2 regions of the Streptomyces sp. G5(2025) genome follow, and region 1 is predicted to be linked to the other one. Evidence: predicted binding sites of a transcription regulator. Region 1 holds the regulator's gene; the other holds the start of a gene.
The links. Region 1 encodes HspR, which represses chaperone genes until heat shock. Its sites were predicted from a motif close to TTGAGNNNNNNNNNCTCAA; they were not measured.
Positions count from the first base shown of each region.

Region 2: lon (endopeptidase La) is a predicted target of HspR. The motif match lies at 3,904-3,922, and genes of this name have one in related genera.

Region 1 is NZ_JBMUZT010000006.1:4,122,106-4,130,611, forward strand. It holds gene dnaK (molecular chaperone DnaK) at 94-1,950, shown strand; gene grpE (nucleotide exchange factor GrpE) at 1,950-2,645, shown strand; gene dnaJ (molecular chaperone DnaJ) at 2,679-3,872, shown strand; gene ACOBQB_RS29550 (heat shock protein transcriptional repressor HspR) at 3,876-4,331, shown strand; gene ACOBQB_RS29555 (hypothetical protein) at 4,465-4,977, shown strand; partial or broken gene ACOBQB_RS29560 (LuxR C-terminal-related transcriptional regulator) at 5,004-5,977, opposite strand; gene ACOBQB_RS29565 (helix-turn-helix transcriptional regulator) at 6,116-7,099, opposite strand; gene ACOBQB_RS29570 (helix-turn-helix transcriptional regulator) at 7,096-8,100, opposite strand; gene ACOBQB_RS29575 (hypothetical protein) at 8,241-8,393, shown strand; gene ACOBQB_RS29580 (hypothetical protein) at 8,390-8,506, shown strand, end outside.
Region 2 is NZ_JBMUZT010000006.1:5,397,139-5,405,644, reverse strand. It holds gene ACOBQB_RS35495 (MarR family winged helix-turn-helix transcriptional regulator) at 1-203, opposite strand, end outside; gene ACOBQB_RS35490 (lysozyme) at 537-1,379, shown strand; gene lon (endopeptidase La) at 1,434-3,881, opposite strand; gene ACOBQB_RS35480 (hypothetical protein) at 4,083-4,280, shown strand; partial or broken gene ACOBQB_RS35475 (TnsA-like heteromeric transposase endonuclease subunit) at 4,341-4,676, shown strand; gene ACOBQB_RS35470 (hypothetical protein) at 4,742-5,521, shown strand; gene ACOBQB_RS35465 (Mu transposase C-terminal domain-containing protein) at 5,612-7,027, shown strand; gene ACOBQB_RS35460 (TniB family NTP-binding protein) at 7,035-7,904, shown strand; gene ACOBQB_RS35455 (hypothetical protein) at 7,904-8,506, shown strand, end outside.

The DNA of each region.
Region 1 (8,506 bases):
TGAGCCCCTCCGACTCACATCTGTTGACGCCAGCGCAGCGTTCCTGCATGCTTGAGTCAGATCCACTCAAGATGTACCTCTGGAGGAACCGAAATGGCACGTGCGGTCGGCATCGACCTGGGCACGACTAACTCCGTCGTCAGCGTTCTCGAAGGCGGCGAGCCCACCGTCATCACCAACGCCGAGGGCGCCAGGACCACGCCGTCCGTCGTCGCCTTCGCGAAGAACGGCGAGGTGCTGGTCGGCGAGGTGGCCAAGCGCCAGGCCGTCACCAACGTCGACAGGACCATCCGGTCGGTCAAGCGCCACATGGGCACCGACTGGAAGGTGGACATCGACGACAAGGGGTTCAACCCCCAGCAGATCTCCGCGTTCATCCTCCAGAAGCTGAAGCGTGACGCCGAGGCCTACCTGGGCGAGAAGGTCGCCGACGCGGTCATCACCGTCCCGGCGTACTTCAACGACTCCGAGCGCCAGGCCACCAAGGAGGCCGGCGAGATCGCGGGTCTGAACGTCCTGCGCATCGTCAACGAGCCCACCGCCGCCGCCCTGGCCTACGGCCTCGACAAGGACGACCAGACCATCCTGGTCTTCGACCTCGGTGGCGGCACCTTCGACGTCTCGCTGCTTGAGATCGGCGACGGCGTCGTCGAGGTGAAGGCCACGAACGGCGACAACCACCTCGGTGGTGACGACTGGGACCAGCGCGTCGTCGACTACCTGGTCAAGCAGTTCAACAACGGCCACGGCGTGGACCTCTCCAAGGACAAGATGGCGCTCCAGCGCCTGCGCGAGGCGGCCGAGAAGGCCAAGATCGAGCTGTCCTCCTCCACGGAGACCACGATCAACCTCCCGTACATCACGGCCTCCGCCGAGGGCCCGCTGCACCTGGACGAGAAGCTCACGCGCGCCCAGTTCCAGCAGCTCACGTCCGACCTCCTGGAGCGCTGCAAGACGCCGTTCCACAACGTCATCAAGGACGCGGGCATCCAGCTCTCCGAGATCGACCACGTCGTTCTCGTCGGTGGCTCCACCCGCATGCCGGCCGTCGCCGAGCTCGTCAAGGAGCTGACCGGCGGCAAGGACGCCAACAAGGGCGTGAACCCGGACGAGGTCGTCGCCATCGGCGCCTCGCTCCAGGCCGGTGTCCTCAAGGGTGAGGTCAAGGACGTCCTGCTCCTCGACGTGACCCCGCTGTCCCTCGGCATCGAGACCAAGGGCGGCATCATGACGAAGCTCATCGAGCGGAACACCACGATTCCGACGAAGCGCTCCGAGATCTTCACGACGGCCGAGGACAACCAGCCGTCGGTCCAGATCCAGGTCTACCAGGGCGAGCGCGAGATCGCGGCGTACAACAAGAAGCTCGGCATGTTCGAGCTGACCGGCCTCCCGCCGGCCCCGCGCGGCGTCCCGCAGATCGAGGTCTCCTTCGACATCGACGCCAACGGCATCATGCACGTGACCGCGAAGGACCTCGGCACGGGCAAGGAGCAGAAGATGACCGTCACCGGCGGCTCCTCGCTGCCGAAGGACGAGGTCGACCGCATGCGCCAGGAGGCCGAGCAGTACGCGGACGAGGACCACAAGCGCCGCGAGGCCGCCGAGTCCCGCAACCAGGGCGAGCAGCTCGTCTACCAGACCGAGAAGTTCCTCAAGGACAACGAGGACAAGGTCCCCGGCGAGGTCAAGACCGAGGTCGAGGAAGCCGTCAATGAGCTGAAGGAGAAGCTCAAGGGCGAGGACACGGCCGAGATCCGCACCGCGACGGAGAAGGTCGCGGCCGTCTCGCAGAAGCTGGGCCAGGCCATGTACGCCGACGCCCAGGCCGCGCAGGCGGCCGGCGGCGAGGGCACGGCCCCCGGCGCCGAGCAGGCCAAGGAGGACGACGGAGTCGTCGACGCCGAGATCGTCGACGACGAGAAGGACCAGAAGGGTGGCGCCGCCTGATGACCGAGGAGACCCCGGGTTTTGGCGAGAACGCCGAGAAGCCTGACGTCCCCTCTGGCGCCACCCCTGATGACGCGGCGCCGAAGGCCGCCGAGCCCTCCACCGAGGAGGGCCCGGCGGCCCCGGCCGGGGACGCGGACAGCAAGACGTCCGCCCAGGATGTGAGCCTGACCGCCCAGCTGGACCAGGTGCGCACCGCGCTCAACGAGCGCACGGCGGACCTCCAGCGGCTACAGGCCGAGTACCAGAACTACCGCCGCCGGGTGGAGCGGGACAAGGTGGCGGTGAAGGAGGTCGCCTCGGCGAATCTCCTCTCCGAGCTCCTCCCGACCCTCGACGACATCGGCCGCGCCCGTGAGCACGGCGAACTCGTCGGCGGCTTCAAGTCGGTCGCCGAGGCGCTGGAGACCGTCGTCGCCAAGATGGGTCTCCAGCAGTTCGGCAAGGAGGGTGAGCCCTTCGACCCGACGATCCACGAGGCCCTGATGCACAGCTACGCACCGGATGTCACCGAGACGACGTGCGTCGCGATCCTTCAGCCGGGGTATCGCATCGGCGAGCGCACCATCCGCCCCGCTCGGGTGGCCGTCGCCGAACCGCAGCCCGGCGCGCAGACGGTCAAGGGCGACGAGTCCGCCGAAACCGCTCCGGAGGCCTCGGACGAGAAGGAGACCGGTGGCCCGGACGAGGGCTGACGGCATCGAGATGAGTAAGGAGGGACGTCGGGGATGAGCACCAAGGACTTCATCGAGAAGGACTACTACAAGGTCCTCGGCGTCCCCAAGGACGCCACCGAAGCCGAGATCAAGAAGGCGTACCGGAAACTCGCCCGCGAGAACCACCCGGACGCCAACAAGGGCAACACCAAGGCGGAGGAGCGCTTCAAGGAGATCTCCGAGGCGAACGACATCCTCGGGGACCCCAAGAAGCGCAAGGAGTACGACGAAGCGCGTGCCCTCTTCGGCAACGGCGGATTCCGGCCGGGCCCCGGAGGCGGCGGCGGATCGTTCAACTTCGACCTGGGCGACCTCTTCGGAGGCGGCGGCCCGGGTGGGGGCGGAGCGGCCGGCGGCGGCTTCGGGGGCGGCCTCGGTGACGTCTTCGGGGGCCTGTTCAACCGCGGCGGCGCGGGTGCCGGTACCGGCACGCGTACGCAGCCGAGGCGCGGCCAGGACATCGAGTCCGAGGTCACGCTGAGCTTCACGGAGGCGGTGGACGGCGCGACGGTGCCGCTGCGCATGTCCTCCCAGGCCGCCTGCAAGGCCTGTTCCGGCACCGGCGACAAGAACGGCACGCCGCGCGTGTGCCCGACCTGCGTCGGCACCGGCCAGGTCTCGCGGGGCGGCGGCGGCGGTTTCTCGCTGACCGATCCGTGCGTGGACTGCAAGGGCCGGGGCCTGATCGCCCAGGACCCGTGCGACGTCTGCCACGGCTCGGGGCGCGCGAAGTCGTCCCGCACCATGCAGGTGCGGATCCCGGCGGGGGTCAGCGACGGCCAGCGGATCAGGCTCCGCGGCAAGGGCGCCCCCGGCGAGCGGGGCGGCCCCGCCGGTGACCTGTACGTGGTCGTGCACGTCGACACCCACCCGGTCTTCGGCCGCAAGGGCGACAACCTCACGGTCACGGTGCCGGTGACGTACCCCGAGGCGGTGCTGGGCGGTGAGGTCAAGGTCCCGACACTGGGCGGTCCCGCCGTCACCCTGAAGCTGCCGCCGGGCACGCCCAACGGCCGCACCATGCGCGCCCGCGGCAAGGGCGCTGTCCGCAAGGACGGTACGCGCGGCGACCTGCTGGTGACGGTGGAGGTGTCGGTCCCGGCATCCCTGTCGGACCCGGCGAAGGAAGCCCTGGAGTCCTACCGCAAGGCGACTGCGGGCGTCGACCCGCGGGCAGAACTGTTCCAGGCCGCGAAGGGAGCGTGACCCATGGAGAGGGTCGGCCGTCGTCGCAACCCGTACCAACTCACCGACGAGACGCCGGTGTACGTCATCTCGGTGGCCGCCCAGCTGAGCGGCCTCCACCCGCAGACCCTGCGCCAGTACGACCGCTTGGGCCTGGTCTCCCCGGACCGCACCGCGGGTCGGGGCCGCCGCTACTCCGCGCGTGACATCGAACTACTGCGCACCGTGCAGCAGTTGTCGCAGGAGGAGGGCATCAACCTCGCCGGCATCAAGCGGATCATCGAGCTGGAGAACCAGGTCGCGGCGCTCCAGTCGCGGGTCGCGGAACTCTCCGCGGCCGTGGACGGAGCCGCCGCCGCCATACAGCAGCGGGAAGCGGCGGTGCACGCCTCGTACCGCCGCGACCTCGTCCCGTACCAGGACGTGCAGCAGGCGAGCGCGCTGGTGGTCTGGCGGCCCAAGAGAGCGACGGAGCAGTAACGACCGCCCTCATTCATGACGCACGCGGGGCCGGGAGGGGAACCTCCCGGCCCCTTCGCGCGTTGCGGTGGTCGACCTGAAGTGTGCTGGGCGTTGTGTGTTGTCGCGTTGTCGCGGGGGGAAGTGGATTTCCATGGCCATGGTGGGGCTGTTCTGGATCGCCGAGGGCGATGTGTACGTGGGCGCGAAGCCGTCCGGGCTCGCCGCCGGCGTGCGCCTGACCCCGGAGGGCGTGGTGGCCCTCGGCGACCGGCAGTCGGGCCTGTGGCCGTGGGAGGACGTGCGCGCCCTGGCGGTCGACGGTGCCCCCGTGAAGACGCTGAAGCGGCAGGTGGGCGCCCTGGTGGACATGGCCCTGACGGTCGGCCTCGGCGGCGCGGACGCGGCGCCGACCATGACCGTACGGCTCACCGACACGCAGGGCGCCGCACACGAACTGACCGCGTACACCGCGGCGGCGACGGGTTACTCCCCGACGGAGCACGACCTCTCCCGCGATCTCCTCGCCCACCTGACGCAGGGCGCGGGCACGCTCCTGACGACGCTGGCGGCGATGGCGGAGTGGGGGCGCCGCCGGGAGGAGGGAACGCCGCGGGCCGCCGAGCGGGAGGAGCTGCTGCGGGAGTGGATCGGGGCGGGCGGCTGACGCGGCAGCCGACTGGCCGACAGCCCTCACAGGTCGTGTTCGAGAATCCCCGACTGCCCTATGAGATAGCCCAGTTGGGCGCGGCTCTCGCTGCCCAGGGTGGCGGCGAGCTTGGCGATGTGGACGCGGGCGGTGCGGATGTTCATGCCGAGGCGGTCGGCGATCTCGGCGTCGGTGAGGCCCTCGACGAGCAGGCCCGCGATGGCGCGCTGGCGTGGGGTGATGCCGCCCTCGGAGACCTGGGGGGCGGCCTGCGGCCACATGGGGGTGGCCAGGCGCCACAGCCGCCAGAAGGTGGTGGCGAAGTACTCCACGAGCGCCGGGTGGCGCAGCTCCAGGGCGACGGTGCGGTCTTTGCTGGCCGGGATGAAGGCCACGGTCCGGTCGAAGACGAAGAGACGGTCGGTGACCTCGTCCAAGGTGCGGGCCTCGGTGTCGCCGTCGAGCTGTTCGAAGTAGGCGAGCACGGGCAGGGAATGGCGCGTCGTGTGCTGGTAGAGGGTCCGCATCCGGCAGCCCCGGCGGAGGATCGCCTGGTCGCGGGGAAGACCTCGGCCAACGTCTCGGGCGGGCGGGTGCCGCCGGGCTGGATGGCGAGGAACTCCTGGGCGACGTCCGCCATGGCGTGGTCGATGGCCGCGTTGATCTGTTCGAGGCCGTCGAGGACGGTGATGGCGGGGGCGTCCGCGGCGGCGGACAGCTCCGCGTCGAGCGCGATGAGCGGAGCGAACGCGGCACTGAGCCGCGCCTCGCGCGCCCGCTGCTCGGCGATTCGGTCGTCGATGGCGCGCAGGAGGCGGGGCAGGGCGGTGGCGGGGGCGGTGGGACGCAGCCGGCGGGCGTCGGTGGCGTCCGGGCGCAGGAGGCCGAAGTCGACGAGGCAGGGCGCCCGTTCGGAGTCCTCGACGCGGACGCCGCCCTCACGGAGGGCGCGTGCGTAGACGGAGGAGCCTTCCTCGCAGAGTTCCTCCACGGCGTGTGGCGCGTGTTCGCTGCGCATGTGCGCTCCCTCCCGCTCAGTTGAAGCGCGGCGATTCTATGCAGGGGGACGCGAGGGGGGAGCCGTCCCCTCATTGAAGTGTCTACTTCTGTGCCGCGCTGGTCGCCCCGCGCGGGCGGGCCGGGGCGCAGCCGCGGGTCAGGAGCCCCGGGGGCCGTGGGCGAGGATTCCTGACCGGCCGATCAGGTAGCCGAGCTGGGCGCGGCTGCCGCTGCCGAGGGTGGCGGCGAGCTTGGCGATGTGATCGCGGGCGGTGCGGATGTTCATGCCGAGGCGGTCGGCGATCTCGGCGTCCGTGAGGCCTTCGACGAGGAGGGTGGCGATGGCGTGCTGGCGCGGCGTGACGCCTCTGCCCGAGGGGAGTTTCGCCGACCGGGGATACATGGGGGTGGCCAGGCGCCACAGCCGCTCGAAGGTGGTGACGAGGTAGTCGATGAGGGCGGGATGGCGCAGCTCAAGGGCGACGTCACGGTCCTTGTTCGCCGGGATGAAGGCCACGGAGCGGTCGAAGACGAAGAGACGCTCCGTCAGCTCGTCCAGGGTGCGGACCTCGACATCGCCCTGGAGGCGCTCGTAATAGGCGAGGACGGGCAGGGAGTGGCGGGTGGTGTGCTGGTACAGGGTGCGCAGGCGGCCGCCGCGGGAGAGGAGCCCCTGGGCGCTCGCGAGGGAGCGTGCCAGTACCTCGGGGGGCCTGGTCCCTCCCGGCTGGATGCAGAGGGCCTCTTCGGTGGCGGCCTTCAGCGCCCGGTCGACGGCTTCGCCGATGCGGGGCAGTCCTCGCAGGACCGTGATGGTGGAGGGGGCGTCCGGGAGGCGGGGGCCGGGGGTGATCGCCATGAGCGGCGCGAACGTGTCGGCCAGCCGGGCCTCGCGGCGCCGCTGGTGCGCGATGTCCTGCTCGATGGTGTCGAGCAGCCGGGGCAGGGCGAGCGCCGGGGCGACGGGGCGCAGCCACCGGGTGTCCTCGGCGTCCGTGAGCAGCAGCTCGAAGTCGATGAGGCAGGGCGTCTGTTCGGCGTCCCGCAGGGGGACGCGGCCTTCCCGCAGCGCCCGTGCGTACAGGCGTCCGCCCGCCTCGCACAGCGTGTCCGGGCCGTGGGGGTGGGCTTCGGTGGTCACTTCGGGCGGTCCTGGTCGAGGATTCCCGACTGGGCGATGAGGTAGCCGAGCTGGGCGCGGCTGCCGCTGCCGAGGGCGGCGGCGATCTTGGCGATGTGGGCGCGGCAGGTGCGGACGTTCATGCCGAGGCGGCGGGCGATGGCCTCGTCGACGTGGCCCTCGATGAGGAGCCTGGCGATGGAGCGCTGGACGCCGGTTATCCCGTCCGTGGAGGGGGCGTACGGCACTTCGTCGAGCAGCGGGGTCGCTCGGCTCCACTGATGCTCGAAGACCTTGGCGAGGTACTCGACGATGCCCGGATGGCGCAGCTCCAGGGCGACCTGGCGGTCCTCCCGCGCGGGAATGAGCGCGACCGTGCGATCGAAGATCATCAATCGGTCGATGAGCTCTTCCAGGGTTCTGATGTGCACCTTGCCCTTGGCCATGCGCGCCGCGTACGCCAGAGTTCCCTGACTGTGCCGGACCGTGTGCTGGTAGAGGGTGCGCATGGTGATGCCGCGTTCGAGCACCGTCTGGCCGCGTTGCAGTGCCACGGTGAGCGAGTCCTCGCTGCGGCCGCCGCCGGGTTGGGCGGTGAGTATCTCGAAGCGGCACTCGGACGTGGCGCGTTCGATGGCGGCGTCGATGTCTGCGTCGCTCTCCAGCACGGTGATCGAATGCGCCGTCGGCTCGGGCCGGGCCGTGATGGCCATAAATGGCTCGAAGAGATCGGTGAGCTGCACGGCGAGTCGCCGCCGGTCCTGAATTTCCCGTTCGATGGGGTTGATCCGCTGGGCGAGCGCGGCGGACGGAGCGATCGGACGGAACCAGTCCCCGTCGTCCGGGTCCGGGCGCACCAGGCTCGACTCCAGGAGGCAGGGCGCGTTCTCGGCCTCGGACCGTGCCAGACGGCCATTGCTCAGTGCACTGGCGTAAAGCCTCGCACCCTCGTCACAAAGTGGGGTCGCGGGGTGAGGATGTGTCGGTTTGGCGTCTCTTGTGAGCAAATCTCCACCCCCCAGGGTCCTGAACGTGCAGGAACATGATGCATCGACCCTGTGGCTTTGACGTGCTCGATTGAGACATCGTCTTGTTGAGCCGGGGGAGAGGAACCTACCAAGTGAGGACGAAGCCGACCATGTTTAAGCGCATGCTTCGCTCGGTGCTTGTCACCACCTTCTCCGTCGGGCTGGCCCTGGGCGCAGTGACCACTCTGGATCTCTCCTGGCACAGCGAGCCGGCCGGCGGATCCGCGATCGCCGGCCCGCGGCCGGATCTGTCGTGGCATGTCGTTCCGGAGGGTGACGCGGCATGAGCACCCCTCCCGACGACCGCACGTTCCGCCGAGAAATGGCCACCGCCTACCGCTCCGGTTGGCACTTCATCGATCTCGTGACCGCGATCCCCCACCGCGGTGACTCGTTGATG
Region 2 (8,506 bases), 1.3 Mb from region 1:
CCCGAGTCGTCCAGGCAGACGAGCAGGCCGTACGCGGCGGGCTCCAGGTCCGGGTGGACCTGGCGGGCCATCTCGCCGGAGGAGGCCCGCGCGCGGCGCATCAGGAGCGACAACTCCCGTTCCAGGGAGAGGAACTCGCGGTCCACCCCCGGGTCGACCTCACCGTGCGTCCCGTCCTTCACGCCCTGCTCTGTAGCACCCATGTCCCGCTTTCCCGATTCTGAAAGTTATCGCCGGAAGACTCCCGCGCCGCGGCCGTGGCGCCAGCGGCCTGACCAGTATTTCGCAAGGTCGGAACCGTGCCGCCCGGGTCCACCGCCACTGGAGTGGACCAACGGCGGCGCTCTGTTCCTCTTCCCCGCGGCGGTCTACGTGCGTAGCTTTTCAAGTGGCATGTTCACACCATGACGTCCTCCCCGACGTCCACCACGAACGTCCTCCCTGGACATCCACCACGAACGTCCACCGTGAACGTCCACCGTGAACCTGTCGCAAGGTCCCCCCAGAGCACCATCGAGGCCTTCGGAGGCACGCAGATGCCACAGACGCCCGTGCACAGACCCGGCCCGTCCCGCCGCTCCCGCTTCTCGCCGGCGGCGGTCCTCCTCGCGCTCCTGTCCGCTCTCTCCCTCCTCCTGACGCTCCCCACGGCGGCCCAGGCGGACGACGTCCCCCCGCGCGGCTCCGCCCGCCTCGGCCAGGGCGTCATCGAACACGACGGCCAGGGCGGTCTGCCCACCGGCGGCGGCGCCACCCAGACCGAGGGCGTCGACGTCAGCAGCCATCAGGGCAACGTCGCCTGGTCCACGCTGTGGAACAGCGGCGTGAAGTGGGCCTACGTCAAGGCCACCGAGGGCACGTACTACGAGAACCCGTACTTCGCCCAGCAGTACAACGGTTCGTACAACGTGGGCATGATCCGTGGCGCGTACCACTTCGCGACCCCCGACACCGCCAGCGGGGCCACCCAGGCCAACTACTTCGCGAGCAACGGCGGCGGCTGGTCGCGCGACGGCAAGACGCTGCCGGGCGCGCTGGACATCGAATGGAACCCCTACGGGGCGGCCTGCTACGGCAAGACGCAGTCCGCGATGGTCAGCTGGATCCGTGACTTCCTGAACACCTACAAGGCCCGCACCGGCCGCGACGCCGTGATCTACACGGCCACCAGCTGGTGGAAGCAGTGCACCGGCAACTACAGCGGCTTCGGCGCCGGCAACCCGCTGTGGATCGCCCGCTACGACACCACCCCGGGCGAACTCCCCGCCGGCTGGGGCTTCCACACCATGTGGCAGTACACCTCCTCCGGGCCGACGGTCGGTGACCACAACAAGTTCAACGGCGCCTACGACCGGGTCCAGGCACTCGCCAACGGCTGAGTACGCGAACGGCGGCCCGCCCCGAGGACCGGGACGGCCGCCGTTCCCCAGCCGCTACACCGCGGCCGGGATCCTCAGCTCGGCCACGGTGGCCTCGGTGAGCGCCAGTTCGAGCACCTGGCGCACATCGGTCACCGCGTGCACGTCGAGCTTCTCCAGGACCTCGGCCGGGACGTCGTCGAGGTCCGCCTCGTTCCGCTTCGGGATGATCACCGTGGTGATACCGGCGCGGTGCGCGGCCAGCAGCTTCTGCTTGACGCCGCCGATCGGCAGCACGCGACCGGTCAGCGAGACCTCACCGGTCATGGCCACGTCGGTACGGACCAGCCGGCCGCTGAGCAGCGAGGCGAGGGCCGTCGTCATCGTGACGCCCGCGCTCGGACCGTCCTTCGGCACCGCACCCGCCGGGAAGTGGATGTGCACGCCCCGGTCCTTCAGGTCGGCGACCGGCAGCTCCAGTTCGGCTCCGTGGGAGCGCAGGAAGCTCAGCGCGATCTGCGCCGACTCCTTCATCACGTCGCCGAGCTGGCCGGTGAGCGTGAGCCCCGAGGCCCCGGTCTCCGGGTCGGCGAGGGACGCCTCCACGAACAGCACGTCGCCGCCCGCCCCGGTGACCGCGAGCCCGGTGGCCACGCCCGGCACCGCGGTGCGTCGCTCGGCAGGGTCCTGGGCGGACTCGGGCACGTGGTGCGGCCGCCCGATCAGGTCGCGCAGATCCGCGTCGGTGACGGTGAAGGGCAGCTCCCGCTCGCCCAGTTCGTGCTGGGCCGCGACCTTGCGCAGCAGCCGCGCCACCGAGCGCTCCAGGTTGCGTACGCCCGCTTCGCGCGTGTACTCCCCGGCGAGCTTGCGCAGGGCGCCCTCGTCCAGTGTGACCTCGTCCTGCTCCAGGCCCGCCCGGTCCAGCTGGCGCGGGAGCAGGTGGTCGCGGGCGATGACGATCTTCTCGTCCTCGGTGTAGCCGTCGAGGCGGACGAGTTCCATGCGGTCGAGCAGGGCCTCCGGGATGGCTTCGAGGACGTTCGCCGTCGCCAGGAAGACGACGTCGCTCAGGTCGAGCTCCACCTCCAGGTAGTGGTCCCGGAAGGTGTGGTTCTGCGCCGGGTCGAGGACTTCGAGGAGTGCGGCGGCCGGGTCGCCCCGGAAGTCCGAGCCCACCTTGTCGATCTCGTCGAGGAGCACGACCGGGTTCATGGACCCGGCCTCCTTGATGGCCCGCACGATCCGGCCGGGCAGCGCGCCGACGTACGTACGGCGGTGTCCGCGGATCTCCGCCTCGTCCCGTACGCCACCGAGCGCGACCCGCACGAACTTGCGGCCCATGGCATGCGCGACGGACTCGCCGAGCGAGGTCTTGCCGACGCCGGGCGGACCGACGAGGGCGAGCACGGCGCCGCCGCGACGCCCGCCGACGACCCCGAGGCCCCGGTCGGCGCGGCGCTTGCGCACCGCCAGGTACTCGGTGATGCGCTCCTTCACGTCCTGGAGCCCGGCGTGCTCGGCGTCCAGGATCTCCTGGGCGCCCTTGATGTCGTACGCGGAAGCACTGTCATCGGTGCGCTCGTTCCAGGGCAGTTCGAGGACAGTATCGAGCCACGTCCTGATCCACGAGCCCTCGGGCGACTGGTCGCTGGCGCGCTCCAGCTTGTCGACCTCCTTGAGGGCTGCCTCGCGGACCTTCTCGGGCAGGTCGGCGGCCTCGACACGGGCGCGGTAGTCGTCGGACTCCTCGGCTGCGTCCTTGCTGTCGCCGTTGAGCTCGCGCAGCTCCTTGCGTACGGCGTCCAGCTGACGCCGCAGCAGGAACTCGCGCTGTTGCTTGTCCACGCCCTCCTGGACGTCCTTGGCGATCGTCTCGGCGACGTCCTGCTCGGCGAGGTGCTCGCGCAGCTGGGCGGTGGCGAGCTTGAGGCGGGCGACGGCGTCCTCGGTCTCCAGGAGTTCGATCTTCTGCTGGACGGTGAGGAAGGGTGAGTAGCCGGAGTTGTCGGCGAGCGCGGAGACATCGTCGATCTGCGTGACACGGTCGACGACCTGCCAGGCACCGCGCTTCTTCAGCCAGCTGGTGGCGAGCGCCTTGTACTCCTTGACCAGCTCGGTGACGGCGCCGGGGAGGGGTTCGGGGACGGAGTCGTCGAGCTTCTGGCCCTCGACCCACAGCGCGCCGCCGGGCCCGGTCGTACCGGCGCCGATGCGCACGCGGCTCCGGCCCCGGATGAGGGCGCCGGGGTCGCCGTCGGAGAGCCGCCCGACCTGCTCGACGGTGCCGAGGACGCCGGTGGCGGCGTACGTCCCGTCGATGCGCGGAACAAGCAGCACCTTGGGCTTGCTGTCGCCCTCGGAGCGGGCCGCGGCCTGCGCCGCCTCCACGGCGGCGCGCACCTCGGCGTCGGAGAGGTCGAAGGGGACCACCATGCCGGGCAGGACCACCTCGTCGTCGAGCGGCAGCACAGGCAGAGTGAGCGTTGTGTACGAGCTGTACGAGGCGGACTCAGTAGCCATGATCTCCCTTTCGGCATTCAAGTTGAGTTATACCGGCTCAATGCTTATGAGCGCCTGAATGTTCCCCAAGCGTTGTTCGCTCTGAGCGATCAGCGAGAGCGCTGTCCTGTAACGCTTGACCTTGCAAAGGTCAGCTTGATCCTGCATGCGATCTCGCACAGGTCAGCGTGACCTTGCATCGGGGGCCAGCGTTAGCTGGTCGTGGTGCATGCGTTGAAGGTGCTGTCCGGCGGGTCCGCCGGGCCACCGATCGAGGGGTTCGAGGTCGCCTACGCCGACCGGGACCGGTCAGAGTTCCGTCTGCCGCTGGTGGATGCGTGGGCCGTACGGTTCGAGGACGTCGCTCCGGTGCGCGCGTTCAAGTCGTACAAGGGACAGCGCCACCTGCCCGGTCTGTGATGGTCGGCGACGGCCGGTGGGCACGTCGGGTACGAGTCCTGGCTGGAACGCGATCACGTGATGCTGATGGACTTTGACCCGTCGGTGGTGGGGATCTCATCGCAGCCGTTCTGGCTGTTCTGGCGGTCGGAGGCGGGCAAGGCCGTCTCGCATGCGCCGGACTACTTCGCCCGCCAGGAAGACGGCGCGGCGGTGGTGGTCGACTGCCGTCCGGCGGATCGCCGCAAGCCTCGGGACGTGGCGAAATTCGAGGCGACGCGGTCGGCCTGTGCTCAGGTGGGTTGGGAGTTCCGGCTGGTGGGGGCGCCGAACGCCATTGTGGTGCGCAATGTGCGCTGGCTGGCCGGTTACCGCCATCCCCGGCACCGGTTGGAGCCGGTCGCCTCCGAGTTGCTGGCGGCGTTCGCCGAGCCGCGGCCGCTGCTAGAGGGGGCGGCTTCGGTGGGGATGAGATCGCGGCGTTGCCGGTGCTGTTCCACCTGCTGTGGTCGCACGAGCTGGCTGTGGACGTGTCCGTTCCTCTGCACACGGAAGCTGCGGTGTCCGCGGGGGTGGCCGGTGACTGGATCACTTACAGCGACGAGGACCACCAGGTGGTGGCGCTCGCCGGTACGGCGGTGCGGCTGCGGTCGCAGTCTGGGGCGGAATCGGTGGTGCTGGCCGCACATCTGATGGCGGCGCCGGACTTCTCCGTCACCGGCACGGAGCCGTTGCCCGCGCTGGAGCCGTCCGGGCTGCTGACGGCGCTTCCGGAGGCGGTGCTGAGGGCGGCAAAGGAGTGGGAACGGCACATTGCCGAAGTCAACATGGGGCTGTCCGCCGACGCCGGGCCGGGCACGTCTCCTCGGCCGGAGTACGACCCGGCAGTGCACCCGTTGAGCGAGCGGGCCAGGGCGAAGGCGGTCGAGCTGGGGGTGGGCCTGCGCACAGTGAACGAGAAGCGGGCCCGTTATGCCCGGCAGGGGCTGTGGGGCCTGGTCGATCAGCGTCTGGTGCGGGTGTCGGAGCCGACCGGGCGGGCGGATGCCCGTCTGGTGGCGGCGATCCGGGAGGTTGTGGACGCGGAGACGTCCGGCTCGACGGGGACGCGCTCGCGGCTGATCCGCCGGGTGGTGAAGCGAGTGGAGGCCACCCACGGCGAGGGGGTGGTTCCGCTGCCGAGCAAGAACACCTTCTACAGGCTGATCGACGCGTTGTCGGCCGGGCGGCATACGTTCAGTTCGGCGGTCACCCGGCGGTAGACGGCGAACCGGCCGCAGGGGCCGTTCACGCCGACGTTCGCGGACCGGCCGGGGGAACAAGTACAGATCGACTCCACCCCGCTGGATGTGATGGTGGTGCTCGATTCGGGGCTAACTGCCCGCGCGGATCTGACGATCGCGGTCGACGTCGCGACCCGCACGGTCTGCGCCGCGGTGTTGCGGCCGGTGGGCACCAAGGCGGTGGACGCCTCGCTGCTGCTGGCCCGGATGCTGGTGCCCGAGCCGATGCGGCCCGGCTGGCCTGCGTCGCTGCGGATGGCGGCCTCACGGATGCCCCACATACGGCTGCTGGACGTGGACGCGCGGATGGAACAGGCCGCGGCGAAACCGGTGATCGTGCCGGACTCCGTCGTCATCGACGGCGGCAAGGTGTTCATCTCCGACACGTTCCTGCGGGCCTGCGAACGGCTCGGCGTCTCGGTGCAGCGGGCGCGTCCGCGCACGCCGACCGACAAGGCGATCGTGGAGGCCACTTTCTCCTCGATCAACACACTGTTCAGCCAGCACCTGGCCGGCTACACCGGCCGGGATGTCTCCCGCCGCGGCGAACGGATCGAGGACCGGGCCGTCTGGACGGTCCCTGAGCTCCAGGATCTGCTCGATGAATGGCTGCTGGCCGGGTGGCAGGCCAGGCCGCACAGCGCTCTGCGCGACCCCTTCCGCCCGAAGAGGGCGATGTCGCCGAACGACAAATACACCTCGCTGGTGGCGGCCTGCGGCTATCTGCCGTTGGTGCTGCGCGGAGAGGACTACCTCGAACTGCTGCCGACGGCCTGGCGGGCGGTCAACGACTACGGCATTCAGATCAGTTACCGCACCTACGACAGCCCTGATCTGGGGCCGCATCGGCGCGAGCACTCCGGGATCACCGCCAAACGCGGTCTGTGGGAAGTGCACTACGACCCCTACGACCTGTCTCAGGTCTTCGTTCGCACACCGGGCGGCTGGGTCACCGCGCCCTGGACGCAGTGGCCGCTGGTGAATGCGCCGTTCGCGGACTTCACCTGGCAACACGCGCGCCGTCTGGCGGCCGAGGCTGGACTGGACTGGACGACACGAACGAGACGGCTGTCGCCCGCGTCCTGGACGACTTGCTCACCCGCGCCGAGCACGGCCCGGACACCCGGTCCGCCAAAGTGGCCGCCCGCACCCGCACCGCCCGCGCCGTCCCCGCGCCCGCCGCGGCACCTGAGACCGAACGCTCCACAGAATTGGAGACCGGACTCCAGCCGCCCGCGGCGGCGGTCGAATTCGGGATCTTCGATGCTCACGCAGAAGCCGAGAGGTGGCTATGAACATGCCCTCCCCGCCCGCCCCGGGCACGGAGGCCCCGCCGGACAACCCGCTGACCAGCAAGGAGGGCTGGCGTCGCTTCGTCGACCACGAGCCGGTCCCGCCCCGGCTGCTGACAACCGACGAACGGACCGCGCTGAGCGGGCGGGAACGGATGCATCAGGACGAACGACGCCGCGAGTATCACGCTGATCTACCGATGGTGAACACCCCGGTCATCCGCAAGGTGACGACCACCTCCCGGTTGCTGATCCAACTCAACCGCAACCAGATCTCCGCCCGCCGCGGCGTCATCCTCTCCGGCGTCTCCGGCACCGGGAAGACGACCTTCCTGACCCAGCTCGGCCGGGCACACGAGCTGGCCGTCCGCAAGCGGCATCCCCACGACCGCAACCGGCTCCCGATCCTCTACGTCACCGCCCCGCCCGCGGCGACACCGAAGATGCTCGCCATGGAGTTCGCCCGCTTCTTCGGGCTGACTTTCCCTTCCCGCGCCAACGTCACCGACGTCGTCGACGCCGTCTGCGCGACGGCCGCCCACGTCCATGTCGACCTGGTACTCGTCGACGAGATCCACAACCTGACCCTCGCCACCTGTTCCGGGGCCGAAGCCTCCGACCAACTGAAGTACTTCGCCGAACGGCTGCCCGCGACCTTCGCCTACGCGGGCATCGACATCGAGTCCAAGGGCCTGTTCACCGGCACCCGGGGACAGCAGATCGCCGGACGCTTCATCGTCATCCCCGCCGCCCCCTTCGCACACGCCACCGCCGAGGACCAGGACGCCTGGCGGGCACTGGTGGGCACCCTGGAATCCACGCTCCGGCTGCACCACCACACCCCCGGCACGCTGGCCGGGCTGAGCGAGTACCTCTTCCACCGCACCGGCGGCATGATCGGCAGCCTCTCCCAGCTCATCCGCGGCGCCGCCGTCCTGGCCATCGAGGACGGGAGCGAGCGCATCACCGAGGACCTCCTGAAGGACGCCCCCGTCGACTACGCGGCCGAGCAGTCCGAGAAGCGCACCGCCCCCGCCAAGCCCGCCGCCCGGCGAAGGCGCGCGGCCTGATGCACATCCGCCGACTGCCCGATCCCGTCCCGCCCGCACAGCACGAGATCCCCGCCTCCTACATCAGCCGCCTGGCTACCCTCCACGGCCTCGACATCAACGCCCTCTGGACACAGGTCACCGAACGCGAGAAGTCCGGCGGCATGCGCCGCGTCGTCGTCCCCGAGCGCCTCGCCGCGCTGACCGGACGCACCGTCCACGCCCTCGCCGGAGCCCTGCCCGAACTGCGCACACCACGGCCCGACTGGACGATGTTCCGGCACCAGCCACAGATCGGCTGCCACCGCTGCGACGCCCGGCACCCCGGCGGCAAAGTGACCCGGCTCCTGCCCCACCACCGCTACGTCTGCCTGCGCCACCGCACCTGGATCGGTCCGCCCGACATCGATCACCCCAACGTCGACCTCACCCAACTGCCCGAAGTCGTCGACGCCCAGCGCAAACATCTGCGCATCCTCAGCCGCTACGGCTGGGCCGCCGCCTACGACGCCGTGCTCAGCGGCCTGATGCTCTGCGCACACATCTGGTCCATCGACGGCTACCCGACCCCATGCGGAACGTGGGACACCTGGGACGACCGCATCGACCTCCTCATCCCGTTC